4 regions of the Colwellia sp. MB3u-8 genome follow, and region 4 is predicted to be linked to each of the others. Evidence: predicted binding sites of a transcription regulator. Region 4 holds the regulator's gene; each other region holds the start of a gene.

Region 1 (8,450 bases), on a different contig from region 4:
AATACTATCGTCTTCACTATCCAGTAACTGTAGGTTACTCGCCGTAACATTTGAAAAATGCATCCAACGAGGGTTCATCAAGAACTGTTTACCATCAGTAGAGACCGCAGCGCTTAAATGATTGGCGACTGACTCATGCATATCCATTTCATAAATAAGCCTAAAAGCAGCAGCCAAATCGACGCGTAATTCTTGTTCTGTTTGCATTTTTCTTATCCTCAATAGGTTTCGACTGATTACGCCTCTAGTGATGGCTAAAGTGGCGCCGTTATTTCTGCTTCTGCTGTTGGATAGCTAGCACGTAAAACACGGTAAACACTGCGCAAATCGCCTCGGTCAACATAACAGCCCCGTAAGTGCCTTGCGCCACTGCCCTTGATAAAGGAAGCTCGGCCGTGAGCGATGCGGTGGTTGTCGAACACCATACACTCGCCAGCATTTAGGCGGAAGGTCATCAAATATTGAGCGTCTTGTAGCATCTGTCCAAACTTACGAAAAGCAGGATAAAAAGTATCCATTTCACGCTGAGAAAAATCAAATACATCCGCTAAGTGCTGACTAAAATTAATACCACTAACCTCACCATTATTAGGGTCGAGTTCGATTATTCGCTGCTTAGTGCGTACATCTTGATAGTGGGTGGTATAGCGATACGGCACTTCGTATTCTGTCAGTATTTTGAAGTATTGTGGATAGCTTTTTTTTAAGGCGTTGGCCACGGTAGTTGCATCGACAAACAAGCTGTTGCCGCCTTCTGCATCATTAACCCTACAGTGTAAGAACTGGATACCTGGAGCCAGTTCTTCTGCAGGTAAATCAGTATGTAACTCAAGTGCTTTGCTGGTGTAAGCAAGATTTTCAGGATTGGCTTTAGACTGGACATCAAAGGTGTAACCAGAAAAAGATGGGCGCACAGTGCCAAACAGTTCGCATAGGGTTTTCAGCCCTTCGTTTGAATTTGGCATATCTTGGATTAGGGCAACACCTTCATCTAACATCGCCTCTGCCCAATCAGCTACACTGGCAGGGTTAGCTATAACATCGTCATAGCTAAAACGCGCCATGTTTGGGTAGTGATCGCCATACCAAGTTTTACGGGCACGAACGGCCAAATCACCATGATTTTCTCCCTTGTGCCAACGTTCAAGCCAGTCTAGGTTGTAACGACTTTGATAGCCATCGCTCCAAATAACTTCCAGTGAGGCTGCATTTATCCAGGCGCTTGTTGCGTGTAAATCATCAGCTTCATCAAGAATATCAAAGGTGCGTTCCTGAGTGCTGCTATCCCATGAGGTGGCACAATTATCGCGTAACCAGAAGTAATTGAAATAGACCATTTCTGCGTTCATCGGGAGTTCTATACCGGTTTTCAGTAATACAATGTTAGACATTCAGCAACGCTTATTTTTTGTTTATTTTAAAATTGAAATTGTATCATTTAGGCCATGTAATGTCGAAAACCCCAGGGGGAAATCACCGTGTTAAGTGCTTAATAAGTGTCATTGTTTTTTATAAAAATGATTAAAGCTGGACGGTATTCCTTATCGTTAGCCATGCCAGTAGCTAGTGAAATAATAAGGTCTGCATAGGCTAAAATTAACCCGTAATGGTCAAGGGGAAATTGATGATTAACACTCTCATTGTCAGTCATGATCTTTGACAGTTTTTGATAAATTAACCTTGTGATGATAAATGTAAGCTTGTGTTGAGTGAGATAGTTACAGCGTAAACTTAAGTTACACTTAATGGTGCCGATACTTGTTATATATGCTTTGATAAACCGAGGTAAATTTTATGAGCTCAACCATTAAACCTAATGATGCCTATAGTCAAGATGTTCGAACATTAGCAAACGCATCAGATAAAACCTTGAACAAGCCAAAGGGGCAGCAAATATCTGAGCTGGCTAATGATAAAAATATTGTTAAAGCAGAAGGCTCTATTTATGCCAACAATAAAAAACAGCTTAATGCCGCTATTATAGAGTCTTCACTGAAGTTCAATACCACAGTGGGCGATCAGCCGCTGTCATTGTTGTTAAAAACGGCCTTACAGGGCATAAACGAAGCGCTTAAAGAAACTGGGGCTGATAATCGTGTTGAAAGTAGCGCTGAAGACAGTTATCAGTCGGGGCTTGATTTCAGCCCTGAAGCAACAGCGGAGCGTATTCTTGCTTTTAGTACTCAGTTTCTAGGTGCTTATCAAGAGCAGCATCCTGAAATGGCGGCAGAAGAATCGTTAACGGCTTTTGTTGATATTATCAGTGGCGGTATAGAGCAAGGTTTTACTGAAGCCAAAGGTATTTTAGCTGATTTAAAAGTATTGGCGGGCGATATTAGCCATAATATTGATAAAACTTATCAGTTGGTGCAAACAGGGCTAGCGTCTTTTGCCGAGGCTTTAAGTGCTAAAAAAGCAGAGCAGGCTGAACCCTAACAAGTAAAATAGTCGGCTATTTAGCCAGCGGTAAGCGTTAATTTTACCGTGAATTACGGCTATGCTGAGCCACTTTAAAACAATTGTTTTTGGCAGTTCTGTCAATTATATTTAGTTAAATGACAAACTAAAACAAGGTGTTAATATTATTTTTCGCGTTGATCTAGTTGCACGTTGACCCAATTGTTTAAGTTAGCGCTTGCAGCGCTAATAAATAATCCAGTTAAGCTATAAAGTTAATCTCATCGCCATACTTTATAGTGATGAGCGCTAGGCAGTAATTTATTCAGCGACTGTTATTTTTACCTATATCAGTAATTTTTAATTTATTTGTACTGATTTAACTCACTTTAGTGCAGAATCAATTGTAATGGCTTTATAAGCTATGTAATTTTATAAATCACTTTTGAAAGGAGTACGTCAGTTGTCTAGGAAAAAATTTATCGAGTCTCATGGTGGTACAGCGAATAATTGGAGAACTGATTTTTCATTTGTAAACCATGCAGCTAAGTTTGTTATTTTTGGGGCTTGGGATACTCATACTCAAGAGGGACGGAGCTTAATCCTTGATAAGGATTGGGAGCAAAATAAAAAAGGTAGAAAGCAAGCTGGTTATATTCAAGCGCTAGAGCATATTAGATTAGTTGCAGAGGAAGGTTATCAACTAAAAACCTTTCCAATAATTGAAGATGTGGACTATGTAGATGCCACGGATAGCGGCAAAACCAGCATCAAAGAGTTTATACAAACCTTAACGGATATGACCCTAAACTTCACTGATGATAAATGGTACGCAGAAGGTGCACACAAGCCTGAATATAGCGCAAAACCTATTGAAAAAGAGGCGGTAGATCTGTTAGAGATAGCCAATTTAGCTATCGAAAAAACAGAAAAAGAAAAATTAATCATGTGCCGAGTTGGACAAGGGCAATTTAGAAAAAACGTTATTGATATTTGGGGTAATGGCGAGACATGTGCACTGACAGGTATAAATATTGCTGAAATGTTAGTCGCTTCTCATATTATTCCGTGGGCAAAATGTGAAGACAATAAGCAAAGGTTAGATGGCGTAAATGGCATTTTATTATGCTCTCATGTTGATAAGTTATTCGCTAAGCATTTAATTACTTTTGAGAAACAAAGAATGCGCTATATTATCAAAATTGCCCATAGCCTGGATCTAGCTTTATTAAAAAGTATCAGTATTGAAAAGGGGTTAGAGCTAGCTATAGCTCGCATGCACCCTAGGTTACAATTGAGATTTGATGAATATATTCTTGAGCATAATAAAGTTTTTGCCATGAAGGATGTTAAATAACACCCGCGATGGTTTTTTATCCTTGTCTAGCGATTGTAGATACCGCTTGATTGGCTAAGCAGAGCAAGCGGCTTGCTAAAAATACCGGGCGATTTAAGGTGTCGATTAAACTGATAGCTGACAGCGAATAAGCCATAACTCTTCACCCATATATCATTTAGTAGTTAAAAAAAACGGGCATCATCAGACGCCCGTTTTCAGTTTACACTTAATACCTAATACCTAATACCTAATAGTTAATACCTATTCGTTTGGTATTAACTATCTCTCATTAACGATTAATCTTCTTCAACTAAAGTCATTAGTGACGTGTTGCCACCAGAGGCTGTCGTGTCAATGCTAATGGTTTTTTCTGTTAATAAACGCTGAATCAAGTGATCAAAATATTCAGAACTGATCACAGGTAATATTGCCCCTGAACGTTCAGCTAATTTCTCACTGATAAAGTGCTTACGATCACAATGACTGTCTACAACAATACCTGATAATGCAGGATGCGCCAGCATAGTCGTTAAGTGACATAACTTAGCCACTTGGAAAACATCTGCATCTTGGCCGGTAGCAATGAACTTATCTCTAAAGGCAATCGCTTCATCATAATACAAATCAGAGACCACAGTAATAACGGTATTGCCCGTTGCCAATGCCGTTACAATAGAAAGTAACCAAAAATGAAAGCTAACATTTTTATCGGCAAAACAAATGATATTGCCGCGGTTTTCCAAATAAAGCACATTAGACTCACCCGTTGGCCCAGGTAAAAACGTTGGCTTTTTCAAACGCTTTTCAATACTAATTAATTGTGAACGAGCTGATTTTAAGGTGCGGTTTAAATCGTCAGCTAAATCTTCAACAATTTCAACATGGGCAATTTTTGCTAACAATTGACGTACAGAAGAAAGGCGAGTATTTAACTCAGTTAAGCGCCAGCCTTTTTCTGCTGCATTAGCCTTGTCCATAAACAATACGGCTTCTTTTTCCGCTTGTTCACCACCGTCTAAAGCTTCTACTTGCCATGGTAGTAATTTAAATTGCTCAGCATCGGGTGTGGCTTTTTCTATCACTAAACGCGTGAGGTAATTTGGCCCACCTGCTTTTGGTCCAGTACCTGACAGGCCACGACCACCAAATGGTTGTACACCGACAATAGCGCCAATCATATTACGATTGATATAAACATTGCCAGCACGTGATAACTTGGCTAAATCAAAGGCACGGTGTTCAATACGGGTATGAATACCCATAGTTAAACCAAAACCTGTACCATTAATTTTATCTACAACCGCTTCTACGTCATTGCCTTTAAAGCGCACAACATGTACACAAGGACCAAATACTTCCTTCTCTAGCACGCTAATGTCTTTAATTTCATAAAGTCGTGGCGCAAAAAAGAAATGTTCGTTCTGTGCTACTTCATCTGTTATCTCACTGGCAATAGGGCATTGGTACAGCAGTTTGCCATGAGTTTTCATATAGTCGCTGTGAGCATTGAGGGCATCTAATGCTTTTTGATCTATCACTGGACCTATGTCTGTGCTTAATTTTTCTGGGTTACCCACATGTAATTCTGCTAATGCACCTTTGAGCATAGTAATAACGTCATCAGCAATATCTTCTTGTAAAAATAACACTCGCAGCGCCGAACAGCGTTGACCTGCAGACTGAAATCCTGAAGAAATAACATCATCAACCACTTGCTCAGGTAGGGCGGTAGAGTCAACTATCATGCAGTTTTGGCCACCGGTTTCTGCGATAAAGGGGACTTGATCGCCACCTCGGTCAGCCAAAGTTTGTGAAATAATAGTGCCGGTTTCAGTAGAGCCGGTAAACATAACGGTTTGAATACGAGCATCAGGAACAATAACGCTGCCCACTTGACTGCCTCGAGCAATAACCGCTTGTACAACGCCTTCAGGTAAGCCAACTGACTTCATTAATTCAATGGTGCGTAAGGCAATTAAACTGGTTTGTTCGGCAGGTTTTGCTAATACCGTATTACCTGTGGCAATAGCGGCAGCCACTTGACCTAAAAATATAGCTAATGGGAAGTTCCAAGGGCTGATACATAAGACAACCCCACGCGCTTCTAAGCGTTCATCGGCGGCAACTTCAACCGCTTGCTGTGCGTAATAACGACAAAAATCAACGGCTTCACGCACTTCATCAATACCGTCTTGGGCTATTTTACCCGCTTCTTTAATACACAAGGCAATGAGCTCGTCGGTATGACGTTCAAGAATATCAGCCACGCGGCATAATAAATCAGCGCGTTCAGATACTGGCGTTTTTGACCATGTAGTAAATGCTGTTTCTGCCGTATCGATCATCTCAAGCATGGCGGCTTTGTCGTGCAGATGATGAAAGCCAATGATTTCACTATGGTTAGCTGGGTTCTTAACCGCAATAGCCCCTTCGGGGATATCATTTTTATTAAGCAGGTGCTCAACAAACCAGTAATCTAACGAGGCTTTTAACGGCGTGATGACACTAATGTCGGTTAAATCTAAGCCTTTAGAATTATCACGGCCAAGACCTTTGGCGTCATGATATAAGGCAATAGGTCTAAGTATTTGGTTGTTATACTTATCTTTTAAGCGTTGAGTTCTTTCAACTGGGTCTTCAAGTAAAGACTCGACCGGTTGCGACTCATCAACAATGGCATTGACAAAAGAAGAGTTAGCGCCATTTTCTAATAAGCGACGGACCAAATAAGCTAATAATTCTTCATGATGGCCAACCGGTGCGTAGATGCGACATTGAATGTTCTCAAGTGACACAATTTGGTCGTACAAAGAATCTCCCATGCCATGTAAGCATTGAAATTCAAAACCTTCTTTATCATCACCGGCAAGTTCAACAATCGTTGCTGCGGTGTAAGCGTTATGTGTGGCAAACTGTGGGTAAATAGAATCTCTATATTCTAATAATTTATTGGCACAGGCATGGTAAGAAACATCGGTAGAAGACTTACGCGTGAAGACTGGAAAGTGGTTAAGACCCTCTTTTTGAGTGTTCTTTATTTCTGTATCCCAATATGCACCTTTGACTAAGCGCACCATCATTTTTCGGTCAACACGTACGGTTAAGTCTCGTAACCATTCAACAACAAAAATAGCGCGTTTTTGATAGGCCTGTAATGCCATACCAAAACCATCCCAACCGGCTAATTCACTGTCACTAAATACCGCTTCAATAACATCAAGCGATATATCTAAGCGCTCAGACTCTTCTGCATCTACGGTCAAGCCAATGTTATAACTTTTTGCTTGCAGGCAAAGCGCTTTTAGTTTTGGTACAATTTCAGCCATGACACGTGCTTGGTGGCTAAACTCATAACGAGGATGAATAGCCGAAAGTTTTACTGAAATACCTGGTACTCTGCGTGGGTCGTTTTTACCTGTAGCACGAGCCACTTTACCAATAGTTTCTATCGCATCTTGATAAGCTTTAAAATAGCGGTTAGCGTCGTCCATTGTGCGAGCGCCTTCACCTAGCATATCGTAAGAGTAAACATAACCTTGCTGTTCTTTTGTCGCAGCACGCTCAGTGGCTGCTTTGATCGTTTCGCCCATCACAAACTGCTTACCCATAATTTTCATGGCGTAGTTCATTGACTTACGAATAACAGGCTCACCTAAACGGCCAATAACTTTTTTCAATAAACCAAAGCTATCTTTTTTGCGCTTATCAGCATAATTAACCATAGTGCCGGTAATTAACAAGCCCCATGATGAAGCATTTACAAATAGTGAGTCACTGCTACCAAGATGACTGCTCCATTGTCCTTGAGAAATTTTGTCACGAATTAAGGCATCTTGCGTATGCTTATCAGGTACACGTAGTAAGGCTTCAGCCAAACACATTAATACCACACCTTCTTCGCTTGATAGAGAGTATTCCTTTAATAAAGCATCTATTGCGCCAGTACCCGATTGGTCTTGGCGAATTTTTAACACCATTTTACGCGCTCTTTCCCAAGCACGACTTCGAGCACTAACATTCACTTCTGCTAGTGGCAAAATATGATCTACCGCTGTATTTTCATCAATACGATAAAATTCACGAATTTTCTGACGAATTGGGCAATCGGTGATAAATGAATCATTAAAAAGCATAGGTTTTTCCTCAAAATAACTAAGTAGTAGCGTGGTACTAGTTAGCGATAGTTACATTAATTTTAATTGTGCATTCTAATTAAAACTTAACCGTATGTGCTAGTTAAATTTTGTTTTTAAGCCATTTAAAATAGCGCTAAAATACCATCTCACCATAGAATGTATTTGATGTTAATAAATTTAACATCTGTAAAGCTAAGTAAAGTAATCATAACTAGACATAAAAGCCAAAATCAACATCTTATTTGCATAGAAATAAATTTATGGAACCGTCAAAGTATAAGTAGCTAAAGACCAACAAGCGACTTTCTTAAAATTGTTATAGAGCGGTTTTGTGGTTTTTTAGCTGTGAAAATAGAATATTTTAATAAGAGTTGAATATATTTACCCGTAATATGAATATCACCAATAGTGTTATTACCTTGTCGATAACTGTGCAACAACTATAGTGCTGCGTGCACCTGAAGCTTCTTCATTGAGCATGCTTTAGGTAGCAGCTTACGGGTAATGTGATCTTGATAGGTTTTACACTTTGGACAATAGCTAATCTAGATGCTCTATAAAGTGAGTTCTTATCAAAG
Region 2 (8,450 bases), on a different contig from region 4:
AATTCATCTAACCAAAACAATGTCATTACTTGTTCTTTTTACCATAGCCTTACCATCATAAAAAGCCACGATAAAAATAATCCTAATAAAGCTTATGCTATTAAGATTACAACCACTTTGACAGTTTACTTGCCCGCAAGCAAGCGGCTTGTTAAGGGTTAAGCGCTAAGTCATATCCATCATTATTGGACTGGAAAGACTCTATTACTAAAAACAAAACTCAATTCTATAAATTTAAAGCAAAAAAAGTCGCCTTTTACGGATTTATTTAATGATCACTTCTATGATTAACGGTACTATAACGCCCTTTTTTTGGCGTGCATTTTTTGCGCGAGTTATTGAGTTGGAGTTTTTTTCTATGTCATTTTACCCTGGACAACGCTGGATTAGTGATAGTGAGTCAGATCAAGGACTAGGTACGGTTACCGCTGTCGAAGGTCGTTTTGTTACTATCGTGTTTACGGCTACAGGGGATGCAAGACAATACGCCATAGATAATGCCCCTCTAACGCGAGTCATTTTTAATACTGGCGATAGTATTCCAAGCCATGAAGGCTGGTCACTTAATGTCGAATCTTCTCAAGAAGACAAAAACTTACTGACTTATTTTGGTACTCGACAAGACACAGGTGAAGCCTGCTCGTTAAAAGAAATGATGATTGATCATTTCATTAAATTCAATAAACCTCATGACCGTCTGCTCAACGGCCAGATTGATCGCCTAGATTGGTTTCGCTTACGCAAAGATTGCTTACAGCACCAATTTAGCCAACAACAATCTGATTTAACCGGCCTTAGCGGTGGCCGTGTGAGCTTGATCCCACACCAATTATATATTGCCGAAGAAGTCGGTAGTCGTTTTGCGCCACGCGTTTTATTAGCCGATGAAGTCGGCTTAGGTAAAACCATCGAAGCGGGTTTAATTATTCATCAACAATTGGTCACAGGGCGCGCTAAACGTGTGCTGATCATAGTACCTGAGTCATTGATGCATCAATGGTTGGTTGAAATGTTACGCCGTTTTAATTTGTCGTTTAGTATTTTTGATGAAAGTCGCTGTGAAGAAATTACTGCGAACAGCGAAGATGAAAATCCCTTTAGTTCTGAACAACTGGTGCTGGTCAATCTGGGTTTTATTACCAAAAACCCTCGTTGGTATGAAGCTATTATGGATGAAGAATGGGACTTGATGGTGGTTGATGAAGCGCACCATTTAAACTGGCAGCAAGATAATGTCAGCATTGAATACCAATGTATTGAACAGTTAGCGCAAACTATTCCTGGGGTTTTATTGTTAACAGCAACACCCGATCAATTAGGCCATGAAGGTCACTTTGCCCGTTTGCGTTTACTTGATCCTGATCGCTTTTTCGACTATCAAACGTTCACCGAAGAAGAGCTGCATTATACCGAAGTCGCCAATGCGGCCAATACTTTGGTTACCGATGAGCCATTAGCGACTGAACAAATAACCACCTTGACCAACTTATTGCACGAAGCTGACGTTAGCGCACATATCGCAGCGATAAATCATCTGGAAGAAGCAGCTAAAAAAAATGCTCGCCAGCACATTCTTGACCAGCTTTTAGACCGTCATGGCACTGGCCGTATATTATTTCGTAATAGTCGCAACACCATTAAAGGTTTTCCGGGTCGTGAATTACATGCCACGCCACTGGTGATGCCAGAAGCCTATCAAGAATCAGTCAATGAACTATTATTGTCGGGCACAACTGAAGATTTAAAATCGCAAGCACAAGCAAAACTCTTGTTTACTCCCGAAATATTGTTCAGCTTAGATAGCCATGAAGACTGGGTTGATATTGACCCACGCGTTGACTATTTAATCGCGCTATTACAGTCATTGAAAAAAGAAAAAGTGGTGGTGATTTGTGCCCATGCGCAAACAGCAATCGACTTGGAAAACGCCTTACGTGTTAAAGAAGGTATGCGTGCGGCAGTATTTCATCAAGGCTTAAGTATTTTTGAACGCGATCGTGCGGCCGCTTATTTTGCTCAAGATGAAGATAGCGCCCAAGTGCTACTGTGTTCTGAAATTGGTAGTGAAGGACGTAACTTCCAATTTGCTCATCATTTAGTGTTATTTGATTTACCGCTTAACCCTGATTTACTTGAACAACGTATCGGGCGTTTAGACCGTATCGGTCAAACAGAAATTATTCGTATCCATGTGCCATACTTTGAAGAGTCAGCGCAGAGCTTACTGTTTAATTGGTATACACAAGCGTTGAACGCCTTTGAACATACCTGCATTACGGGTCACTCGGTGTTTAAAGCCTTTGGTGAAAGCTTATTTGAGCTTGCGCTTAGTGCCAACTGGGACTCTAGCGAAGCACAGCGCTTGATTGAGCAAAGCCATGAAAAGCATCTGACCATCAAACAAGATTTAGAAACCGGTCGTGATAAACTGCTTGAGTTACATTCTTCTGGTCAAGGTAAAGCGCATGCTTTAGTGAAGAAAATAGCACAACTAGATCAGCAAATTCATTTGCCACAATTTATGTTTCAGCTCCTAGACGTTTTTGGTATTCAACAAGATGATAAAGCCGATAACGCCATTGCCCTGCAGCCTTCTGAACATATGTTATGTGCCAACTTTCCGTGCTTACCTGAAGACGGCACCACCATTACCTTTAATCGTGACACCGCCTTAGCGGTTGAAAATTATCAGCTGATCACTTGGGATCATCCTATGGTGCGCGGCGCGATGGAACTGGTACTCTGTGATGAAATTGGTAACGCTAGTATTGGTGTTTTGAAAAATCCAGCACTACCTACCGGCACATTTTTCTTAGAGTGCATATTTACCTTGGCAGCCATTGCACCGAGCAACTTACAACTAGGGCGTTATTTACCCACTACGCCTATTCGGATATTAGTCGACAAAAATGGCAATAACCTTGCTGATAAGGTTAGCGAAACCGTATTGGATCAACAATTATCGCCCGTTAAAAAGCAAGTGGCATTGCAGTTAGTTAAGGCGCTTAGAAGCCAAGTGGCTCCGTTAGTCGCCAAAGCAGAAGACCATGCCGAGCAGCAAGTGGATTCGATTCAACAAAAAGCGCTGAAAGCTATGCACCTAGCTATGGATGAAGAGCATCAACGCTTAACCGCGTTAAAAGCGATCAACCCAAGTGTGCGTCAGCAAGAAATTGACTTTATTCTTATGCAAAAAAAGGCTTTGGCTGAATATATTGAAAAAGCCAAAATTCAATTTGAAGCGGTACGTTTAATTGTGGTCAGCAACTAGGTCATTACAGACTAAAGACTAAAAGCTATTGATAAAGGCCATCAGGCTGGGCATATTGTGTCACCTGATGGTTGGCTTACCAAGGTTCAAAAATACAACAGTTTAAAAGGAAAACAATAAAATGGCTGCTAACCCTGACTTTATTTATCAGCCTCAAATGCGCCCCTACCTTGATATTATTTATCACGACAATGATATTGTGGTCGTCAATAAATCCAGCGGCTTATTGACCGTATCTGGCCGTTTACCTGAGCATCAAGACTGTTTAGAAAGTAGAGTGCACAAAGTATTGCCCACAGCAAGCATAGTGCATCGATTAGACATGGCGACATCGGGTATTATGGTTATGGCACTTAATAAACCTGCGCATGTGGCTATCAGTCGCCAGTTTGAAAAACGCTTAACGCAAAAAAGCTATATCGCTCGGGTCTTTGGTAAGATTGAAAAAGCACAAGGTTCTGTTGAGCAACCCCTAATGAGTGATTGGCCTAATAGACCAAAACAAAAAATAGATCATCAACAAGGTAAAGCGGCATTAACGCATTATAAGGTATTAAGTTATTGCAAAGATATTGATGGTCAAACCAGCACCTTAGTTGAGCTGACACCCATAACAGGACGCTCTCACCAGTTGCGCGTCCATATGCTATGGCTTGGCCACCCAATACTCGGTGATCGACTTTATGCCCACGAACAAGCCTTGGCGATGAGTAGCCGTTTACAATTGCATGCCCAAATGCTACAAATAAGCCACCCAGTGACAGCGCAAACCTTAACATTTTCAAAAGCCTGTCCGTTTGATTAACACCAAGAACGGCGAGAGCTAATTAAAAGTTAGTTAAAAGCTAATTAAAGAAAGCCCCAATAGCGTCGATAATATCACTAGAGCGCGTTTTTCGCTCTTAATAATCCGTTATTAATGATCAGTTATCGACCATCAGTTACTGATACTCAATGTGCAGTTATTGCTCAGCCACCCATTTGAGGAAGTTTACTTTTTATGCGCTTAAACATACGCCCACTATTTTTATTCATCGCGTTAACGACCTTAAGTCTATTAGTTAACAGCGCGCACTCATGGGCAATGGAGACGGCTGAGCCTAAAAAGCCAACGGATAACACGAGCTCATCAGCGCCAAAAAGCACTGAAGCTGACACTAACACTGAAGCTAGCACTGCGCCAACAAAGTCCACAGAAGATAGCCAGCAAAATAAAGTCATGATCAAGGCACCTGTTGATGCTTTTGAGCAGCAGCAGCAAGATATTAAGCACTACTTAGCGCAAGAAAAAATAGACCCATTACTTGTTGGTCCTGACAGCTACCTTACTGTCATTAATGAACACACCACGGCAATTAATAAAGGCGTGATGGTGTTAATTCCTGATTGGCAACAAAGCATAGCAACGCCTAATGCACTCAATCAGCTAAGTAACAATATGCCACAACATGGCTGGACCACCATTACCTTGCATCCCCCGCATAAACCGCAAAGCTACCCTTCACAAGCCTTCACAGCGCAAGAGCGTAGCAGTGAAAATATTGAGACCTTAACAAATTATGAGAAAAAATTTGCTGATGTTATGCAAGCACTCATTACAAAAGCGAAAAGCTACCCAGGCGTCATTATTGTGGTAGCAGAAGGCAATCATAGCGCCGTATTACTGAATATCTATCAACAAGCATTGGTGGCCGCACCCAGTGCTTTAGTGATGCTCAGTAGTTATATGCCGACCTTACCCGAAAACGATAAAATTGCTCAACAACTAGCACTAACTGATTATCCTATACTCGATCTATATTTGCAGCGCGATCACCGTTTAGTACTGGCAAGCGCAAAAATGAGAAAAGATTTTGCCCAAAGAGCCATGAAAATATATTACCGACAAAGACAGTTAAGTAATCAAGCTACGGGTTACTATCCGAAACAAACCTTAACCAAAGCTATTATCAGTTGGCTTAGTGCGATGGGTTGGTAATTAAAAGCAGCTATCAGTTTGAAGTGATAAGCTGTCAGTAAAAATAAACACCACTGCAAGTTAGCAGTAGTTGACAGCTTTAAACTTATCGCTAAAAGCAGCTGTCTATTTGAATTTCAAGCTATTAGTAAAAATAAAAACCAACTGCAAGTTAGCAGTATCTGACAGCTGACAGCTTTAAACTTACCGCTAAAAACTATTAATTCGGCGTTGTTTCAACCCCGATCTCTGGTCGCTTTCTAAAGAGACTAGCGATATCTTCTTTAATCAAATAAAGCGCCGGGATCAAAAACAGTGTGATCACAGTTGCAAAAACAATACCAAAACCTAATGAAATCGCCATAGGTATAATAAACTGGGCTTGTAAGCTTTGTTCAAAATATAACGGAAAAACACCAAAAAAAGTGGTCAGTGAGGTGAGTAATATCGCCCTAAATCGTTGAGTACCCGCTTGACTCACAATGTCGAACATTCGCATACCCGACCCTTTCGCTTTATTGATAAAGTCGACCATGATTAAACTGTCGTTAACAACAACCCCAGTTAAAGCAATAAAGCCAAACATCGACATCATATTGATCGTACGACCCAGCAACCAATGGCCGATAATGGCACCGATAATACCAAAAGGGATCACCGACATAATCACCAAGGGTTGGCTATATGACTTAGTTGGAATAGCGATTAAACCATAAATCAAAAACATCGCACCAATGGCGGCAAAGCCGAGTTGAGATAAGAAATCAGCTTGATCTTTACTCGCCCCTTCAACACCGTATTCCACACTGGGATAGTCCGCTAAAATTTCAGGAATATAATCATCATTCATTTCACTGACCACTTTTCTTGATTCAACCTTATCGCTGTCAATATCAGCTGAAATGGTGATTGAACGCTTCTGGTTAATACGGGTAATAGTGGAAAAACCTTGGCCTATTTCAATATCAGCCACTTGATAAAATGGCACTTTTTCACCTTGAGGTGTCCTAATCCACATATCTTCTAGATCAGATACCGATAAACGGCTAGCTTCAGGATAACGCACCATGACTTTCAACTCATCACGGCCACGTTGAATACGCTGTGCTTCATCACCATAAAATGCTTGCCTGACTTGTTTGGCTAAGTTCGACAAGGTTAAGCCCAGTACTTCTGCTTCTGGCTTGATACTAAGTTTAATTTCTTGGCTGCCCCGGCTAAAAGAATGTCGGACATCGTAAACACCATCATAACTATTCAGTTGCGCCTGAATAGCCTCAGCGGCCGCTTCAAGTTCAGTATCATTTTGACCGGTTAGCTGAAACTCAATCGCGGCACCACCGCCAGCATTAGTGCCGGCAAAAAAGCGTAACTCTTTAGCGCCTGGAATTTCACCAATTTCATCTCGCCAAAGTTTCTCTATTTGATAAGCGTCGAGCTCACGTTGATCGGGTTTGACTAATTCTAACAATACATTGGCAACGGTATTACCGTTAGTGAAGATCATTTTATGCTTAATAAAACTGATGCCATTATACTTATTTTGTTTCGATATGGTCTTAACCGCTTTCTCTATTTGTGCTATCGCTTTATTACGTTGATGCGCAGGAGAGCCGTCCACCATAATAAGATTGCCTTGAATAAAGTCGCTTGGAATATTAGGGAACACTTCTAATTTAACAAACGCTCCGGTAATAAGGCTAATGGACAAGATTAAAGTCGCCACAAATATTGCCATGGTGTTGTAACGGGCAATTAAGGCCTTTTCAAGAAAAGGCTGGTAAACAGTATGAATAAAGTTTTCAAGTTTTTCCTTAAAGCGCATTTGAAAACGCTCAAGAAAATTTGAATTTTCAGCGCTTAACGGGACATATTTCATGTGCGATAAATGGGCTGGCAATATCCACTTTGATTCAATCAGTGAAAATATTAAGCAAAAACTCACCACAATAGAAATAGAACGGAAAAAGGCGGCGAAAGTGGCATCAATAAACAATAACGGTGTAAATGCCGCTATGGTAGTTAGCACACCAAAAGTTGCTGGCATGGCTACGCGCATGGTACCGCGAATAATATTATCGCGAGAATGACCATATTTCTCAATTTCGGCATAAGCACTTTCACCAATCACAATGGCATCGTCTACCACAATCCCCAGTACCATGATAAAGGCGAATAAGCTCAGCATGTTAATTGATACCGACCATTCACCTAATAATGGCATCATTAACAAGGCACCAAAAAAACTAATGGGAATCCCTAACATCACCCAAAAAGCGATTTTTATTCTTAAAAACAGCGCTAATACGATAAAGACTAAAAACGCTCCCATCAACATATTGTCAATCATCATGTCTAAGCGCTCAGACAGATAATATGAGCTATCTCCCCAAACGGTTAATCTCGCGCCTTTAGGTAATTGCTGATTTTTTTCATCAACGTAGCCTCGCACTTGGGCAGCAATCTCTAAATCATTTTGATCACCGGTTGACTGCACCATAATGCTTGACGTGTTTTCATCATCAAAGGTGGCAAAGTCTGCTTGCTCAACAAAGCCATCGTTAATGTTAGCAATGTCTGAAAGCACTAAGCGCGTACCATCAACATGGGTACGCAACACTAAGTCGCCATATTCATGTCCTGTGTAGGCTTGGCCTTCTGTGCGCAGCAAAATATCACCACCGCGCGCTTTAATCGTGCCACCGGGCATGTCTAACGATGAAAGACGCACCGCCTGAGTAATGTCGTCAAAGGTCAGTTGGTACTCTTGTAGTTTTTCTTCAGACACTTCAATACTAATTTCATAGTCACGGTTACCAACAATTTCAGCGCTGTTCACACTGGGTAATGCCATGATTTCATCACGAATATTTTGCGCCATCACTTGTCGGGCGCGTCGCTCCATTGAGCCACTAACCGACAACCACATCACCTGACCTTTAAACTCTTGTTTAGTGACTATCGGTTTTTCAGCTTGCTCGGGGAAGGTGGTAATGGCGTCGACTTGCATTTGCACTTCATCAAGTTTTTCTGACATTGAATAGCCTGATTGCAATTCAATAGTGACAATACCCACACCTTCTCTAGCCGTTGCTTTAATACGCTTTATACCTTCAATATCTTCTAATGCTTCTTCAACTTTTAAAATGACTGATTGTTCAACTTCTTCTGGTGCTGCACCTAAATGAGGCACCATGACCTGAATACTATTAGCGTTAAACT
Region 3 (8,450 bases), 190 kb from region 4:
AATAAAACAGGAATACCGTGTAACGGTCCTACTTTCCCTGATTTTTTATAAATCGCATCAAGCTCTTGCGCTCTTTTAAGCGCATTTTCATTGAGCTGAACTACAGCGTTTAGTTGTGGGCCTTGGTCATCAATTTTGGTTATTCGCGCTAAGTAATAGTTGACCAAGACTTCACTTGTTAGCTGTTTATTTTCCATCATGCGGTGAACTTTTGTCACAGTTAATTCGTGATGATTTATGTTTTTTTTTGAACAAGCTGACAAAGTGCAGAGCATGAGCGCTGCTATAATGCTAATAAAAATTCGCATAGTACTTCCTTTTATTATTTGTACGTTTATATAAGGTTAAAAAAAGCCACTTGTCTAGCCTTAAAGGTAAGCGTGGTTAAACGTGGTAGTGAGGTTTAGCATGAGAGGTAAAAATTTTTGACGAAATGTGTTTGTATTATATTTGTACTATGTTTAGTGTCGAATAAGGAAGTTCGCCATTTGCTTTGTCAAATGGCGTGTTTGCTACTCGCGGTGAATTAAGGCTTTATAGTTGCATAAATTGTCTGATTTTATCGATTATCCCTTGGCTATCTAAACCTAATTCTTGATGGATTTCCGTTTGGGTGCCGTGCTTAATAAAACTATCGGGTAAGCCTATATTGAGAATTTTTTTCGCAATACCTTGGCTTAAGATAAATTCGTTAACACCAGAGCCAGCACCACCAGCAATGGCATTGTCTTCGACGGTGACAATACAGTCGTGACTGGCACATAGTGTTTTGATAAGCGCTTGATCTAAGGGTTTAACAAAGCGCATATCAACTAAGGTAATATTAAGGGTTTCTGCCGCTATTTTCGCTTGCGTTAAGAGGGTACCGAAGTTAAGCACAGCCACTTTACTTTGCACTTGGGTGCTATCGTCTATCGCACGAATAATATTAGCTTTACCGATCTCAAGTGTTTCTGATATTGCCGGTAGTGTTGCACCATTGCCACTGCCACGAGGGTAGCGCACGGCGGCAGGGGTATTTAACTGATAACCGGTATTTAGCATTAGCTGACATTCGCGTTCATCAGAGGGTGTCATGATAGTGAGGTTTGGAATGCAACGCATAAAACTTAAATCAAATGCACCTTGATGCGTCGCACCATCAGCGCCGACAATACCGGCTCTGTCAATGGCAAATAATACGGGTAAATTTTGAATCGCTACGTCATGAATAAATTGATCATAACCGCGTTGTAAAAAGCTCGAATAAATAGCCACCACAGGTTTTTGTCCACCAATAGCTAGTCCGGCAGCAAAAGTGACTGCATGTTGTTCAGCAATAGCCACATCATAATACTGCTTGGGAAAGCGTTGGCTAAACTCCACCATACCTGAGCCTTCACGCATGGCTGGCGTAATTGCGGCAAGCTGACTATCTTGCTCAGCCACTTTACATAACCAATCACCAAATATGGCTGAATAAGTGGGCAAGCTGGGTGCGCTTTTAGGTAGGCTTGTTTCTGTGTGATCAAATTTAGGTACGGCATGATACTTGATTGGATCTTGTTCTGCCTGTTGATAACCTTTACCTTTTTTAGTGGCAATATGCAGTAATTGTGGACCTTTGAGGTTACGCATATTAGAAATAGTCGCCACTAAGCCATTTACGTCATGACCATCAATTGGACCAATGTAGTTAAAACCCAGTTCTTCAAATAAGGAGCTTGGCACTACCATACCTTTTAAATGCTCTTCAGCACGACTGGCTAATTCTTTAATCGGTGGAATGTTTTCAAGTATGCGTTTACTCCCTTCACGGATACCGGTATATATGCTGCCAGAAAGTAATTTTGCTAGATGATTATTTAACGCACCGACATTTTCCGATATTGACATTTCGTTATCGTTTAAGATAACTAACATGTTTTTATTGATATCGCCGGCATGATTTAAAGCTTCAAAAGCCATGCCTGCTGTCATGGCGCCGTCACCAATGACCGAAACCACCTTACGATTTTTTGCTTCTTGCTCAGCTGCAACTGCTAACCCTAAGGCAGCAGAAATTGAGGTGCTTGAGTGACCGACACTAAGCACGTCGTATTCACTTTCTTCACGCCATGGAAACGGGTGCAAGCCGTCTTTTTGTCGAATAGTGTGTAGTTGATCACGTCGGCCAGTGAGTATTTTGTGTGGGTATGCTTGGTGTCCAACATCCCACAGTAAATGGTCAAATGGCGTGTTATAAACATAATGTAAGGCAACGGTTAATTCAATGGTACCTAAGCCCGAGGCAAAGTGACCGCTACTTTTACTGACAGAATTTAAAAGATAACGTCTTAGCTCTTCACTGACTTTTGTTAATTGCTTTTGCTCTAATTTTCGTAAATCAGCCGGAGAATTGATCTTGGCCAATAAAGGATATTCAGTTAAGTTTATAGTCATATGATTCTATTAAATTTAAAAATTAATGTTTGCGGCTGACAATGAAAGTCGCAAAGTCGGACAAGCTCTGGGTATTGTAGGGCAAAGTGGCTAAAGCTTGAAGCGCTTGTTGATATAAGTTTTCGGCCTTTTCTTGTGCGCCTTGTAAACCTAACAATGCGGGATAGGTACTTTTATTGGCGGCAAGGTCAGAACCCGTGGGTTTACCTAGCTCTTCTTCTGTTGATGTTATATCGATAATGTCATCACGTACTTGGTAAGCCAAGCCAACAAGCTTAGCATAAAGGGCTAACTGTTCTTTGTCATATAAGGTGGCTTTATGGCTGCATTCTGCGGCCATTTTTACCGAAGCTTCAAGTAAAGCGCCGGTTTTTAACGAGTGTAAATTTTCTAATGCGGCCAGTGAAATGGCTTTATCAGTGGCGGCTAAATCTAATGCTTGGCCACCACACATGCCTTGATAACCGGCGGCATTGACCAGGTGGCGTAATAAATTAATGCGCTTACTGTCCACGGCCTCAGAAAATTCATGGTTGGCAATAATATCAAAAGCTAGCGTTTGCAAACTATCACCAGCGAGAATAGCGGTCGCTTCATCAAAGGCTTTATGACAAGTGGGTTGGCCGCGACGCAAATCATCGTCGTCCATTGCCGGTAAGTCGTCATGCAACAGTGAATAAGCATGAATGCACTCTATGGCAGCGGCTACACCGTCAATATCCTCTTGCGTAGCGTCTAATGTTGCCCCCGTAATATAAGCTAAATATGGTCGCATACGCTTACCACCAATAAGTAAGCCGTAGCGCATAGCGGCTAATAACTTTTCATCGTTAAGGGTTAAGCTTGCAAGCTTTTTGGCTAGATAATTATTAATGCGCGTTTGCACATCATCAATATGAGCGAGTTTAGTCACAGATGTTAGTCTCGTCGGTATTAAATTTTTCTAAGGGCGCTTGGCCGTTTTTTTCTAGCAAAATATTAATTTGCTGTTCTGCACCTTTAAGTTTTTCTTGATTATGTTGGCTCAGGTGTAGGCCACGTTCAAATAAGGCCATTGAGTCTTCAAGGTTAAGGTCACCTTGCTCTAAATTTTTCACAATGGTTTCTAATTCAACTAATGATTCTTCAAAGCTTAAGTTTTCAATTTTTTTTCTGGCCATGGACTTTTTTTTGCGTGATATGAACTCTAGGCGCAAACTTACCTTAGCTAGGGCGTGGGGTCAATTAATGATGAATTGATGCTGATAGCGATAATATTGATATTAGCTCCTTAAGTTATTGACAATATGGGCGATAACACAGGTATAACGAAAAATATAAGTATTCGCGTCAGACCTATTCATCAGGTATTATCAGCCTAATGAGTATATCTAAGAAAATTTATCGGAGGCATTTGTGGATTTAGCAACATTAATAGGCATAGTCGGTGCAATAGGGTTACTGATTATGGCGATGTTACTCGCTGGCGACATTAGCATGTTTTTAGATACTCAGTCGGTGATTATTGTCTTTGGTGGCTCGATTTTTGTTGTGTTAGCCAATTATAATTTAGGCCAATTTTTTGGTATCGGAAAAATTATTGCTAAATCCTTCATGTTTAAGTTGGAAACACCTGAAGAGTTAATTGAAAAGTCAGTAGAAATGGCTGATGCAGCTCGTAAAGGCGGTTTTCTAGCCCTAGAGGAAGCTGAAATTTCTAATGCTTTTATGCAAAAGGGTGTCGATATGTTGGTTGATGGCCATGATGCTGATGTTGTGCGCACCACAATGCAAAAAGATATCGACCTCACGACCGAACGTCATGAAACCGGCTCAAATATGATGATGGCCCTAGCCGATATTGCACCCGCTATGGGCATGATAGGCACCTTGATTGGTTTGGTTGCTATGTTATCTAATATGGACGATCCAAAGGCCATTGGTCCGGCCATGGCGGTCGCATTGCTAACAACCTTATACGGTGCATTTTTGGCGAATGTTATTGCGATACCTATCGCGTCTAAATTAAAATTACGTTTAGCAGAAGAGAAAATGAATCAAGAACTCGTACTTGATGCTGTTTTAGGTATTCAGGATGGTCAAAACCCACGTGTTATTGAAGGCTTGCTAAAGAGCTACCTTGCTGAAGGTAAGCGAGCTGTTAATACAACTGAAGAGTAGGGGAGTCTATTATGGCAGATAAATGTAAATGCCCACCCCCAGGATTACCACCATGGATGGGCACATTTGCCGACTTAATGGCGCTATTGATGTGTTTTTTCGTCTTACTTTTATCATTTTCTGAAATGGACGTATTAAAGTTTAAGCAAATTGCGGGTTCAATGAAATTTGCCTTTGGTGTACAAAATAAAATAGAAGTAAAAGACATCCCTAAAGGCACCAGTATTATTGCTCAGGAATTTCGCCCCGGTAAGCCTGAGCCAACCCCGATTGAAGTTATTCAACAACAAACCATGGAAATGACCCAGCAAATGTTGGAATTTCAAGCCGGTGATGAAACCTCCGCGGGTGGTCGACAAGAGCAACGCGGCACCCAACGCGGTGGTCAATCACAAAGCACTGCAGATGCCAGCTCAACAGCGGCATCACAACAAGCTAGAGATGAGCTAGAGCAAGCGTCACAAGAGCAAGTTAATGATCTCGTGAAAAAAATAGCCGAGCAATTAGAACAACAAATTCAAGACGGCGCTATTGAGTTAGAGTCATTGGGGCAGCAAGTTATTATTCGCATTCGTGAAAACGGCTCATTTCCATCTGGCTCAGCATTCTTACAACCACAATTTAAACCCATAATGCGAGAAATTGGTTTGTTATTAAATACTGTGCCCGGTGAGATCATGATCTCTGGCAACACAGATAACCAAGGCATTAGTTCTGAATTGTTTACCTCTAATTGGGACTTATCAAGTAAACGCGCTGTGGCTATTGCGCATGAAATTATTAAAGTGCCTGATTTTGACCAGTCTCGTTTACTGGTTGTTGGCCACGCGGATACACGGCCATTAGTGCCTAATACTAATCGCTTAAATCGTCGTCGAAACCGTCGGGTTGAAATTGCTATTAACCAAGGTAAAGCGAAAGAAACAGCGCCAATCTCCATTCAGTGATGATAAAAATTTATCTCACCTGAAAGCAAATTATATGAGGAGTACCAATGAGGTACTCCTTTTTTATGGCTGAGCTTAAAGCTAGTCTATCGCCACTGCTTTTAAATAGGCAGATTTTTGTGCGTTAAGCAGATGCCACTACCTTGATTGTTTTTTGTGCATACAGATATACGGCAACTATTGTGCAATAACAGGTTTTAATATGAATAGCTTCCCTCATTTAATGGCTATTGTTGCACTGCAAACTTGATACTAGGACTTAAAACGCTTTGGTATTATTTTATTGTTAATGTTTATTACCTAGCAGATAAGCCGTTATCATTTTACATTAGGGTGCTTAGCGTTGAAATTGCATATTAGAGTAGAACAGGTATATAATGCGCGCCATTCTAAATAAGGGCGTTGTTGATGAAATTTATTGTTAAGTTACAAGCTGAAATAACCATAAAAAGCCGCCCAGTGCGTAAGCGTTTTACTAAAATTTTAGAATCAAGTATAAAAAATGTGCTACGTCGTGTTGATGAACAAGTGACAACACAAATGCACTGGGACAACATTGAAGTTAATACGGCCAATAATAGCCCCGAAAACCGTTTAAAATTAATCGAGACCTTAAAATCCACGCCAGGCATTCCGACGTTTCTCGAAGTGCAACAAGTCAGCTTTACTGACCTTCATGATATTTATGAAAAAACCTTAGCGATTCATGCTAAGAATATCGAAAACAAAACATTTTCTGTCAGAGTAAAGCGTTCAGGTAAGCACGACTTTAATTCTATGGACGTCGAAAAATATGTCGGCGGTGGATTAAATTTGCACGTTGAATCTGCTAGCGTTAAATTGACAAAACCTGATGTTACTGTGTATTTAGAAATTAAAAACACAAATTTATATATTGTTACCCAGCGTCACAAAGGTATGGGCGGTTTTCCCATTGCCACACAAGAAGATGTGCTATCGCTAATGTCGGGTGGTTTTGACTCAGGTGTTGCTAGTTATCAAATGATTAAAAAAGGGGCACGAACGCATTATTGTTTTTTTAATTTAGGCGGTGCGGCGCACGAAGTGGGTGTTAAGCAAGTCAGTTACTATTTATGGAATAAATACGGCGCGTCACATCGAGTGAAGTTTTTCGCGGTAGATTTTGAACCCGTAGTTGCAGAAATACTAGAAAACATTGAAAACGGTCTAATGGGTGTTGTGCTTAAGCGTATGATGATGCGAGCGGCAACAACAATAGCCGACAAAATGGGTATTCAAGCTTTAGTTACCGGTGAAGCAATAGGCCAGGTATCTAGTCAAACATTAACTAACTTAAACGTTATTAATCGGGTGACAGACACCTTGATTTTACGACCATTAGCCACCTACGATAAACAAGATATTATTGATATTGCGCGTAAAATTGGTACGGAAGACTTTGCCAAAACCATTCCTGAATATTGTGGTGTTATTTCTAAAAAACCAACGGTAAAAGCGGTATTGTCTAAAGTTGAGGCAGAAGAAGCAAACTTTGACTTCTCAATTCTTGACAAAGTCGTTGATGAAACGCGCGTATTTGATATTCGTGATATTGGTAAAGAAAGTGAAGCAGAAATTCATGCGGTTGATACCTTAGATAACATTCCAGCCAATGCAGTCGTGCTCGATATTCGTAGTCCCGACGAAGAAGATGACAATCCATTAGCGTTAGAAGGTGTAGAGGTTATACATTTACCTTTCTACAAGCTAACCAGTCAATTTGGCGACTTAGATAAGTCTAAAGATTACTTACTTTATTGCGACCAAGGTGTGATGAGTAAATTACAGGCGCTCTATTTATTAGGCGCAGGCTTTACCAATGTGAAAGTGTATCGGCCATAAGTAACCACTCTATTTCAGCACAATTTTGCTCGCTGATGGAGTCTACCCTAAATAGAACCTAGGGGGGATAATAGAGTGTTGGGCAATTTTTTGTAGCTCGAACTTCAGTCCGTCAAGCGTTCAAGAGGCAATTAACCTGATGGGCAAAATATGCATAGCCTAGTTATGAATAGCCCAGTTTATTTTATTTGAGACGACAAAAAAAAACTACAACTACAGCTAAATAACGCTATAGATTCAACGGCTTTAGTTAACATTAAAAACCCTCCACTAAGTCATTGTTTAAGGGTTTTTTAATGTTAACATGTCAGAGTACTATACTTCTAACGCTCTAACTTGCTGTATTATTTTTTCATTTTGGGGTGTACCAAGACCTGCCTTTCTAGCCACATTAACAATGTAGCCATTAATATAATCAATCTCAGTTTTTCGTTGCTGTAGAATATCACTGCGCATTGAAGAGCAATTTTTAGCGGTGTTTCTCGCTACCTGCAGTATGCTTGCTTGCAGCTCGTTAAAGTCAAAGTTAATATTTTCATAAGCTGCTACAGCGATGATCTCATGAATTAATTTAGTGATCAGTGACTTGAATTTATCATCAAGTAGCTGACCATTATTGATGTTTTCTATCGCGGTTATTGGGTTAATAACACAATTTATCGCTAATTTAAGCCATTGCTTGTCTTTAATATTCTCTGTAAAGGTCAATGTTGGCAAAGCTTGGGCCAATGTAGCGATAAGTTCATCACGTATTGATGGTCTAATATCGCCAGCGATCAGGCCTAAATCATGGTGACCTAAACCCGTATGCTGAGCATGAAAAGGGCGGGTTATTTTACAGCCATGGGTGGTTAATAACGCTAAACAAGGTTGCTGAAATTTGGCTAAGTCGTGGTATGCGCCCATACCATTATGACAAAAAACAATGATGGCTTGAGTTGATATTTTATTGTTTAAAGCTGCTATGGCGGTTTTGACCTGATAAGACTTTACGCAGAGCAATATCAAGTCTGCATTGGCAAAGGTAGTGTTATTGGCGAGCGTTAATACACCCTGTTC
Region 4 (8,450 bases):
AGCGCTTAAATATGACACCGAAGCGGGTGGCGCACCGGTATTAGTCGCTAAAGGCATAGATGAAATGGCCTTACATATTCGTACCATTGCCAAAGAGCATAATATTGAGGTTGTGGCATCTCCGGCTTTGGCCCGATCTTTATATTACACCGCAGAGCCCAATGAAGAAATTCCAGAACAATTATTTGCGGCAGTAGCACAAATACTGGCATTTATTTTTCAGTTGAGTGCCCATAAAAAAGGTCAGGCGCGCCGACCCAAACCTGTAGCCAAAAACTTACCCATTCCAGATGAATTTCGCTATTAATCCTGAGGTAAAAAAGGTCGAGATTAGCTTTCAGCTTTTAGTAAAAAGACATCGCTGTTGGCCGTTAGTAAAACAATTAGCCATCAGTTGTTAGTAAAAAATATGGGACAGTGTTAAGCAATAATCACCCAAATCCACATCAGCAGCCATAGGTGCTATCTAGTTTGGACTAACTGTTGACCTACAATAAAATTTTGTCGTTTATGCATTACGGATTTTTTTATATGAACAAGGACTTCAATGGTGATAATAAAAAATGCAAAATAAAAATTATTAAATTACAAAAGTAATAACATTGGTCTGATTATTGCTAATTACAAGACACGTCAAAAAATTATCCTTAGGCACTCATGCAGTTAGCCGCAACTTTTAATAAGTTAAAGAAACAAAAACTTAACCTACTTTCGGGTTTAGGTACGCCGTTCCTCGTGATGGCAGCGCTCGGTATGGTGATTTTGCCTATGCCGGCATTTTTGTTGGATATTCTTTTTTCCTTCAATATAGCCTTGTCTCTGGTGGTTTTATTGATCACGGTTTATACCTTAAAACCGCTTGAGTTTGGTTCATTTCCAGCGGTATTGCTGATTGCGACTATTTTACGTTTAGCGCTCAATGTTGCCAGTACCCGAGTGGTATTACTTGAGGGGCATGAAGGCCCCGATGCGGCAGGGAAAGTTATTGAAGCCTTTGGCTCGGTTGTTATTGGTGGCAATTACGCGGTTGGTTTAGTCGTTTTTGCCATTTTGATTATCATCAACTTTGTGGTTGTTACCAAAGGTGCAGGGCGCATTGCAGAGGTAACTGCGCGCTTTACTTTAGACGCTATGCCAGGTAAACAAATGGCGATTGACGCTGATTTAAATGCCGGTTTTATCACCGCAGATGAAGCTAGAGAACGCCGAGTTGAAGTCACCAGTGAAGCCGACTTTTATGGTTCAATGGATGGTGCGAGTAAATTTGTTAAAGGTGATGCCATTGCGGGGATTTTAATTCTCTTTATCAATATTGTTGGTGGTTTGATTATTGGTATGGTGCAGCATGATCTTTCGTTTGACAGTGCGGTGGAAATTTATACCCTACTGACGATCGGAGACGGTTTAGTGGCACAAATTCCAGGGCTATTGCTATCAGTAGGCACGGCAATCGTGGTTACCCGCCAAAACACCTCTCAAGATATGGGCGAGCAAGTTAGTAGTCAACTTGGCCAAGAAAAATCACTTTATATTGCTGCAGGTGTGATGTTTGTTATGGGCATTGTGCCTGGAATGCCACATTTTGCTTTTTTAACCTTTGCGATATTAATCGCGGGGGTGGCATTTTTTAATAGTAAATATAAAGCAGCGGCGGCGGCACAATTAATTGAACAAGGTCAGGCGGCAGAAGTTGAAAGTCAGCAACAAGAAGCCGAAGTTAAAGACCTAGGATGGGATGATGTCAATCATGTTGATATTATTGGCCTCGAAATAGGCTATCGCTTAATTCCTTTGGTGGATAAAGCTCAAGGTGGAGAGCTACTTAATCGCATTAAAGGCGTGAGAAAAAAGCTTTCGCAAGAATTTGGCTTTTTGGTACCCGCAGTGCATATTCGCGATAATTTAGACTTAGATCCTAACAGTTACCGGATATCACTTATGGGAGTCACGGTAGGTGAAGCCGAAATTCGCCACGATCAAGAACTGGCTATTAATCCAGGTCAAGTATTTGGCAAGCTTGATGGTGTTGCAACAAAAGACCCTGCTTTTGGCTTAGATGCGGTGTGGATAAAAAAAGAGCAACGAGAACACGCACAATCATTAGGCTATACGGTGGTTGATTCAGCCACGGTATTAGCAACACATTTAAGTCAAATTTTAACTAATAATACCGCACAGCTATTAGGGCATGAGGAAGTTCAAAACTTACTTGATATGTTAGCTAAGAGTTATCCTAAATTGATTGAAGGCCTGATCCCTGATGTCTTGTCATTAGGCACTATTGTAAAAGTACTACAAAACTTAATGAATGAAGGGGTGGCTGTACGTGATATGCGTAGCATTATTCAAACCTTAGTTGAGTATGGTCCTAAGACTCAAGACCCTGACGTGTTAACGGCGGCGGTTCGGATAACCTTACGAAAATTCATCGTGCAAGAGTTAGTTGGACCTGTGGTAGAGGTACCTGTCATAACTTTGTCACCAGAGTTGGAACAGATGTTGCATCAGTCTATGCAAATGGCTGGAGATGATGGCGCAGGTATCGAACCAGGTTTAGCAGAAAGACTACAGAAATCTTTGACCGATGGTGCACAACAGCAAGAAATGGCTGGCGACACACCAATTTTATTAACGTCAGGCATTTTACGTGCAGTTTTAGCTAAATTTGTTAAATATACCATCCCGGGATTACGGGTGATTTCTTATCAAGAAATTCCAGATGATAAGCAAATCAAAATTGTTAGCGCTATCGGCCAGTAAAAAATACTTCAAAGTAAGTTGTACTGAATTATAAGGGTTGGCGATGAAAATTAGACGTTATGTAGCAAAAGATATGAGAAGCGCACTCGCACAAATTAAAGAAGATTTGGGTGTTGATGCCGTAATTATGTCTAATAAAAAAATTGCTGAAGGTGTCGAGTTAATGGCTGCGGTTGATTATAACCAAAGTGTTAAGCCTGCCCAATCACCAGTATCTGAGCACAGCAAAGCGAGTACGGCTGCCAATACCCAGCCGACTCATCAAGTTGACCGATTCGACAGTGTTGAAGATACGGTAGCCATTAGTAGCGCACCTCAGTCAGCAGAAACGTCAACAGCTTTGCCAGCGGATAGCTTAGCCGCGTTACTCAACCGACAAGTACAACAAAATGGCTATGATAAAGCGCCAGCAACACAGGCATTTAATAGTCAAATAGCCAGCTCAACTCGTGAGGTTAATCATCAAGCGGACAACAAGCCTGGTGCTACACCACAAGATATTGAACAACAGTTTAAAAACTTCACTACGCGTTTAGAGCAAACTACTGAAGTAGACTCATCTGAGCACGCGGGCAACCAACAAGCAGATACTCCCCAGTATGGGTCAAACAGTTCAAACCTTAATAACTCGCTTGACTCATCAACACCTGCAGCTAAGCAAGTGGCTTCACGTGGCGAACGTCAAATAAGTGGCAGTGAGTTTGATCATATGCAAAAAGAAATGTCATCTATTCGTCAGCTGTTAGAACATCAAATGTCAGGACTAATGTGGCAAGATATGGCGCAAAAAGATCCGATGCGCGCTGTGTTGGTTAATAAATTAATGGCGATGGGTCTTAATGAACAAGTGGCAGATCAAATTGCGGGTTACATTCCAGCCAATAGCCTTGAAAAAGATGCATTTGAGCAAGCAAAACATATTATAGCGCAACAATTAAACACCACTAACAATGATATTATTCAACGTGGTGGCGTGGTTTCTCTTGTTGGGCCAACAGGCGTGGGTAAAACCACCACTATTGCGAAATTAGCGGCCCGCTTTGCTCAGCTGCACGGCGCCGACCAAGTGGTATTAATTTCTACAGATAGTTATCGTATTGCTGGTTTTGAACAGCTTGCTACTTATGGTCGTATTATTGGTTGCCACGTCAAATTGGCCAATGACGGCGATGAACTAGATAGCTTGTTACAACAGTTCTCACAAAAAAAATTAATATTGATCGATACTGCCGGTATGGGACAAAGAGATATGCGTCTAACTGAGCATTTGACTACCTTAATCTCAAATGCTCGTGTTAGAATTCGTAATTACTTAGTATTAGCGGCTAATACGCAGCAGCGTGTTATGCAAGAAAATGTTGAGCGCTTTAAACGTATTCCTTTAGCGGGCTGCATTTATACTAAATTAGATGAAAGCCTAAGTGTCGGTGAAATTATAACCACATCATTACAAAACGGTTTAGCTATTGGTTATCTTACTGATGGACAAAGAGTTCCGGAAGATATTAAGGTTGCAAATGCTGAAAAATTGGTTACGCTAGCAGACAGAATGGCCACTAAATATCAAAAGTCAGGGACTGTTTCTTGGCGTAATCCGGTATCAGCCGTCGCAGTATAGATCGCGGTATAGTTAGGCCGAGCATTGATGCCAATTGAATTTAGCCAGCAACTATAAGTCAGCAGTTATCAGTGAGCATCAATATTCAAGAGCATAGGTTTATTGCTTCAGACTAAAGGTAAGTATCTACCTACCTCAGTTTAGTTTGGCGCTTGATTGATTCTTACATGGCCGTTCATAACCATGCAGGGTTTTACAGCATTAAGTTAATCTTTGTACGTCGAGGTAAACCAGTAGAACAATGCAGGAGCATATTGTCGAGCAATAGCTAGCGTATGTGATTAAACACAACGTAGGTATTGGATGATGAGGTAGCCTTAGAATGACCGATTATTTATTGCAATGGGTATTACATAGAGAAGTTATATAGATGATAGATCAAGCGAGTGGCTTAAGAAAAATGAAAAATCCCCAACCCATAAAAGTCATCGCCGTTTCTGGCGGTAAAGGGGGTGTTGGTAAAACTAATGTCTCATTAAATACTGCCATTTCTTTAGCTAAATTAGGTAAGCGGGTGTTAGTACTAGATGCCGACTTAGGCTTGGCTAATGTTGATGTTATGCTAGGTTTGCGCGTAAAACGTAACCTGTCGCATGTGCTATCGGGTGAATGTGAACTGGATGATATTATTATTCAAGGTCCTGCAGGCATTAATATTATTCCTGCGACATCAGGCACTCAATCTATGGTGGATTTAACCCCAGCTGAGCATGCCGGGCTTATTCGTGCTTTTAGTGATATGCAAACCAAATTTGACATTTTAATTGTTGATACCGCGGCAGGTATCTCAGATATGGTATTAAGTTTTTGCCGTGCATCACAAGATGTTTTATTGGTCGTGTGTGACGAACCCACCTCAATTACTGACTGTTATGCCTTAATGAAATTGTTAAGCCGAGATCATGGGCTATTCAAGTTTAAGGTGGTGGCAAACATGGTGCGCACCCCGAATGAAGGTAAAAATTTATTTGCGAAATTAGCGAAAGTCACTGACAGATTTTTGGATGTCACTTTAGAGCTTGTTGCCGTTATACCTTATGATGAAAATATTCGTAAATCTGTTAGAAAACAACAAGCGATTGTCGAGGCATATCCTAACTCGCCAGCGTCAATTGGCCTTAAAGCACTGGCCAAAAATATTGTTAGCTGGCCAGTGCCACAACAAGCCTCAGGGCATTTAGAATTTTTTATTGAGCAATTACTAGAACAATAAAGCTGTGTATGAGCTTTATACTTGAAGCTATGTATGAGCATAACGACTAAGCAGGGTTGCAATTGAACAATCTGTGGTGTTTTTTTTGCATGAGTTAAGCAAGCTTTAGCTATATCAAGTGGGTAGGTTTTTTACCGCCGGTTAAAGGTCTATCGTTAATTTTTAACTAACTATAGTCGGCCAGTGTAAACTAGCATATCTACCTAATATGCCTGTCGCCTTGTTAACTGAAAGACTAATCTATAGCCGAAACTAAAATGAAAAACCTACAGGCCCTATTTAATAAACAAGTGAGTTATCGTGTTAAAAGTACATACTTATAGTGTTGATAAATCGGCCTTGCTGGAGCGACACACAGTACTCGTAAAGCGCATTGCTTATCATTTGCTTGCCCGACTACCGGCCAGTGTTTTGGTTGATGACCTTATTCAATCAGGCATGATAGGCTTGCTTGAAGCGGCAAATAATTTTGATAATAGCAAAGGTGCTAGCTTTGAAACCTTCGCGGGTATTCGTATTCGTGGTGCCATGCTTGATGAGATTCGTCGGGGTGACTGGGTTCCCCGCTCAGTGCATAAAAATAGTCGCATGATCAGCGAAGCCATAAAAAGCTTAGAAGCGCAATATGGCCGCGACGTTACCGATGTTGAAGTTGCTGAAAAACTTGAAATTTCAATCAATGAATACCATCAGATACTTAATGACGTGAGTTCAGGAAAAATTCTCGGTCTTGATGATTTAGGTGTTAGTGACGATGTGATTGAAATAGCCCACAGTCATCAGCAAGATGAACCTTACGCTAACATTGAACAGAGTTTCTTTAAAAAGTCATTAGCCGAGTGCATTTCTTCTTTACCCGAGCGTGAAGCTTTAGTACTGTCCTTGTATTATGACGAAGAGCTTAACCTTAGAGAAATAGGCCAAGTACTTGATGTGAGTGAATCACGAGTAAGTCAAATACACAGTCAAGCGATGCATAGATTAAAAGCTCGTATGCAATCGTGGCAAAGTTAAGTAGAATATTAAAAATATTGTGAAATTTTAAATGCTATCACTGGAGGGTGTCTTGGAAAAAAATATGAAAGTGCTTGTTGTTGACGATTTTTCAACAATGAGACGTATAATCAAAAACTTGTTACGCGACTTAGGTTTCACCAATATATCAGAAGCAGATGATGGTAATACTGCGCTGCCGATGCTGAAAGCGGGTGATTTTGATTTTGTTGTTACCGATTGGAATATGCCGGTTATGCAAGGGATAGATTTACTTAAAGCCATTAGAGCGGATGAAAAACTATCTCATATTCCGGTATTGATGGTGACTGCAGAAGCGAAGAAAGATCAAATTGTCATGGCAGCTCAAGCGGGAGTTAATGGCTATATCGTTAAACCTTTTACGGCTGCAACCTTAAGCGCAAAGCTTGATAAAATTTTTCAACGTCTAGGTTAATTACCAACTTTTACACAAGGCTGTTATATGAGTAAATATACTAGTATCCATGTTTCTTTAGAACAGGCTAAATTGTTGGTTAAATACCTTGAGGCAGATCAGCAAAACAAAGCGGATGAGTTAATTGCAGAAATTCAAAACCCAATTCAAACTGCATTGTTTGAAGAAATAGGTAAGTTAACTCGCGAATTGCATAATTCATTGAATAACTTTCATTTTGATTCACGTTTGAATGATTTAGCGACTGCTGACATTCCAGACGCTAAAGAAAGATTGAATTTTGTTATTGATCGTACCGAAGAAGCGGCTAATAAAACCATGGATGTTGTTGAATCAATTTTTCCAGTGGTTGGAAATATTAAACAACAAATCAATAACGTTAATCCGCTGTGGCATAAATTAATGCACAATGAGCTTGATGTTGCTGAGTTTAAAGCATTATGTCGAGATATTGATGTTTTACTGACCACAACAGAAAAAGAAACCAGCAAAATTCATGGCTTAATGACTGATGTTTTGATGGCGCAAGACTTTCAAGATCTTACCGGCCAAATTATTCGCAAAGTTATTGATTTAGTTTGTGAGGTTGAAGACAGCTTAATAAATATGCTTACAGCCTTTGGTATGGCTTCCAAACAAGATCAATCGAAATACCTACCAAAATTAGGTGAAAACTTAGTTGAAGGTCCGATCGTTAATCTTGGAAATCGTAAAGATGTTGTTTCAGATCAAAACGACGTTGATGATTTATTATCAAGCTTAGGTTTTTAATAGGAGTGACTAAATGTCATTTGCACAAGATGATGAAATTCTTCAGGATTTTTTAATTGAAGCTGGGGAAATACTTGAGACCTTGTCAGAACAATTAGTTGAGCTTGAAAATGATCCTGAAAATGCGGAATTACTCAATGCCATTTTTAGAGGATTTCATACAGTAAAAGGTGGTGCTGGCTTTTTGTCACTTGCTGAGTTAGTTGATGCCTGTCACGGTGCGGAAAATGTTTTTGATACCTTAAGAAATCAGCAAAGATCCGTTACCTCTTCATTAATGGATGTTATTCTTAAAGCGCTCGACACCATTAATGAAATGTTTGCTCAAGTACAAAATAAAGCGCCATTAAGCCCTGCAGAGCCAAGTTTGTTAGCCGAGTTACATCGACTATCTCAGCCGGAAGGACAAGCAGAGTCTGTGGTAGAAAATGCGCTTGCAACGGCTGATGAAAATATACCGGCAGCCGATAGTAATTCAAGTGACGAAATGTCAGAAGATGAATTTGAACGCCTATTAGATGAACTTCATGGTAGTGGTGTAAAAAAAGCCAGTGCGCCTGCGCCTGTCGTTGAGCAGCCAACAACATTGAGTAGTGATAGTAGTAATGATATTTCGGATGATGAATTCGAATCATTAC

Evidence for each region. The regulator FliA, encoded in region 4, starts transcription of late flagellar genes. The targets are predictions, from matches to a motif close to CTAAAGNTNNNNNNNNNNNNGCCGATA.
Region 1: a site for FliA is predicted at 1,731-1,757, ahead of H4J54_RS14695 (DUF5610 domain-containing protein). Genes of this name have one in related genera too.
Region 2: a site for FliA is predicted at 4,121-4,147, ahead of H4J54_RS14360 (DUF3530 family protein). Genes of this name have one in related genera too.
Region 3: a site for FliA is predicted at 3,691-3,717, ahead of pomA (flagellar motor protein PomA). Genes of this name have one in related genera too.

What each region holds. Positions count from the first base shown of each region.
Region 1 covers NZ_JACGVA010000069.1:51,773-60,222, reverse strand. Annotated here, with positions in the region: gene H4J54_RS14705 (class II aldolase/adducin family protein) at 1-207, opposite strand, end outside; gene H4J54_RS14700 (TauD/TfdA family dioxygenase) at 255-1,391, opposite strand; gene H4J54_RS14695 (DUF5610 domain-containing protein) at 1,795-2,436, shown strand; gene H4J54_RS14690 (HNH endonuclease) at 2,861-3,754, shown strand; gene putA (bifunctional proline dehydrogenase/L-glutamate gamma-semialdehyde dehydrogenase PutA) at 4,033-7,869, opposite strand.
Region 2 covers NZ_JACGVA010000068.1:432,835-441,284, reverse strand. Annotated here, with positions in the region: gene rapA (RNA polymerase-associated protein RapA) at 359-3,271, shown strand; gene H4J54_RS14365 (pseudouridine synthase) at 3,393-4,076, shown strand; gene H4J54_RS14360 (DUF3530 family protein) at 4,272-5,249, shown strand; gene H4J54_RS14355 (efflux RND transporter permease subunit) at 5,449-8,450, opposite strand, start outside.
Region 3 covers NZ_JACGVA010000058.1:415,810-424,259, reverse strand. Annotated here, with positions in the region: gene H4J54_RS06600 (amidase) at 1-308, opposite strand, end outside; gene dxs (1-deoxy-D-xylulose-5-phosphate synthase) at 535-2,421, opposite strand; gene ispA ((2E,6E)-farnesyl diphosphate synthase) at 2,444-3,334, opposite strand; gene xseB (exodeoxyribonuclease VII small subunit) at 3,327-3,581, opposite strand; gene pomA (flagellar motor protein PomA) at 3,817-4,581, shown strand; gene H4J54_RS06575 (flagellar motor protein MotB) at 4,593-5,528, shown strand; gene thiI (tRNA uracil 4-sulfurtransferase ThiI) at 5,937-7,391, shown strand; gene H4J54_RS06565 (ketopantoate reductase family protein) at 7,707-8,450, opposite strand, start outside.
Region 4 covers NZ_JACGVA010000058.1:221,156-229,605, reverse strand. Annotated here, with positions in the region: gene flhB (flagellar biosynthesis protein FlhB) at 1-307, shown strand, start outside; gene flhA (flagellar biosynthesis protein FlhA) at 658-2,760, shown strand; gene flhF (flagellar biosynthesis protein FlhF) at 2,804-4,378, shown strand; gene H4J54_RS05720 (MinD/ParA family protein) at 4,749-5,591, shown strand; gene H4J54_RS05715 (RNA polymerase sigma factor FliA) at 5,889-6,605, shown strand; gene cheY (chemotaxis response regulator CheY) at 6,658-7,041, shown strand; gene H4J54_RS05705 (protein phosphatase CheZ) at 7,069-7,812, shown strand; gene H4J54_RS05700 (chemotaxis protein CheA) at 7,826-8,450, shown strand, end outside.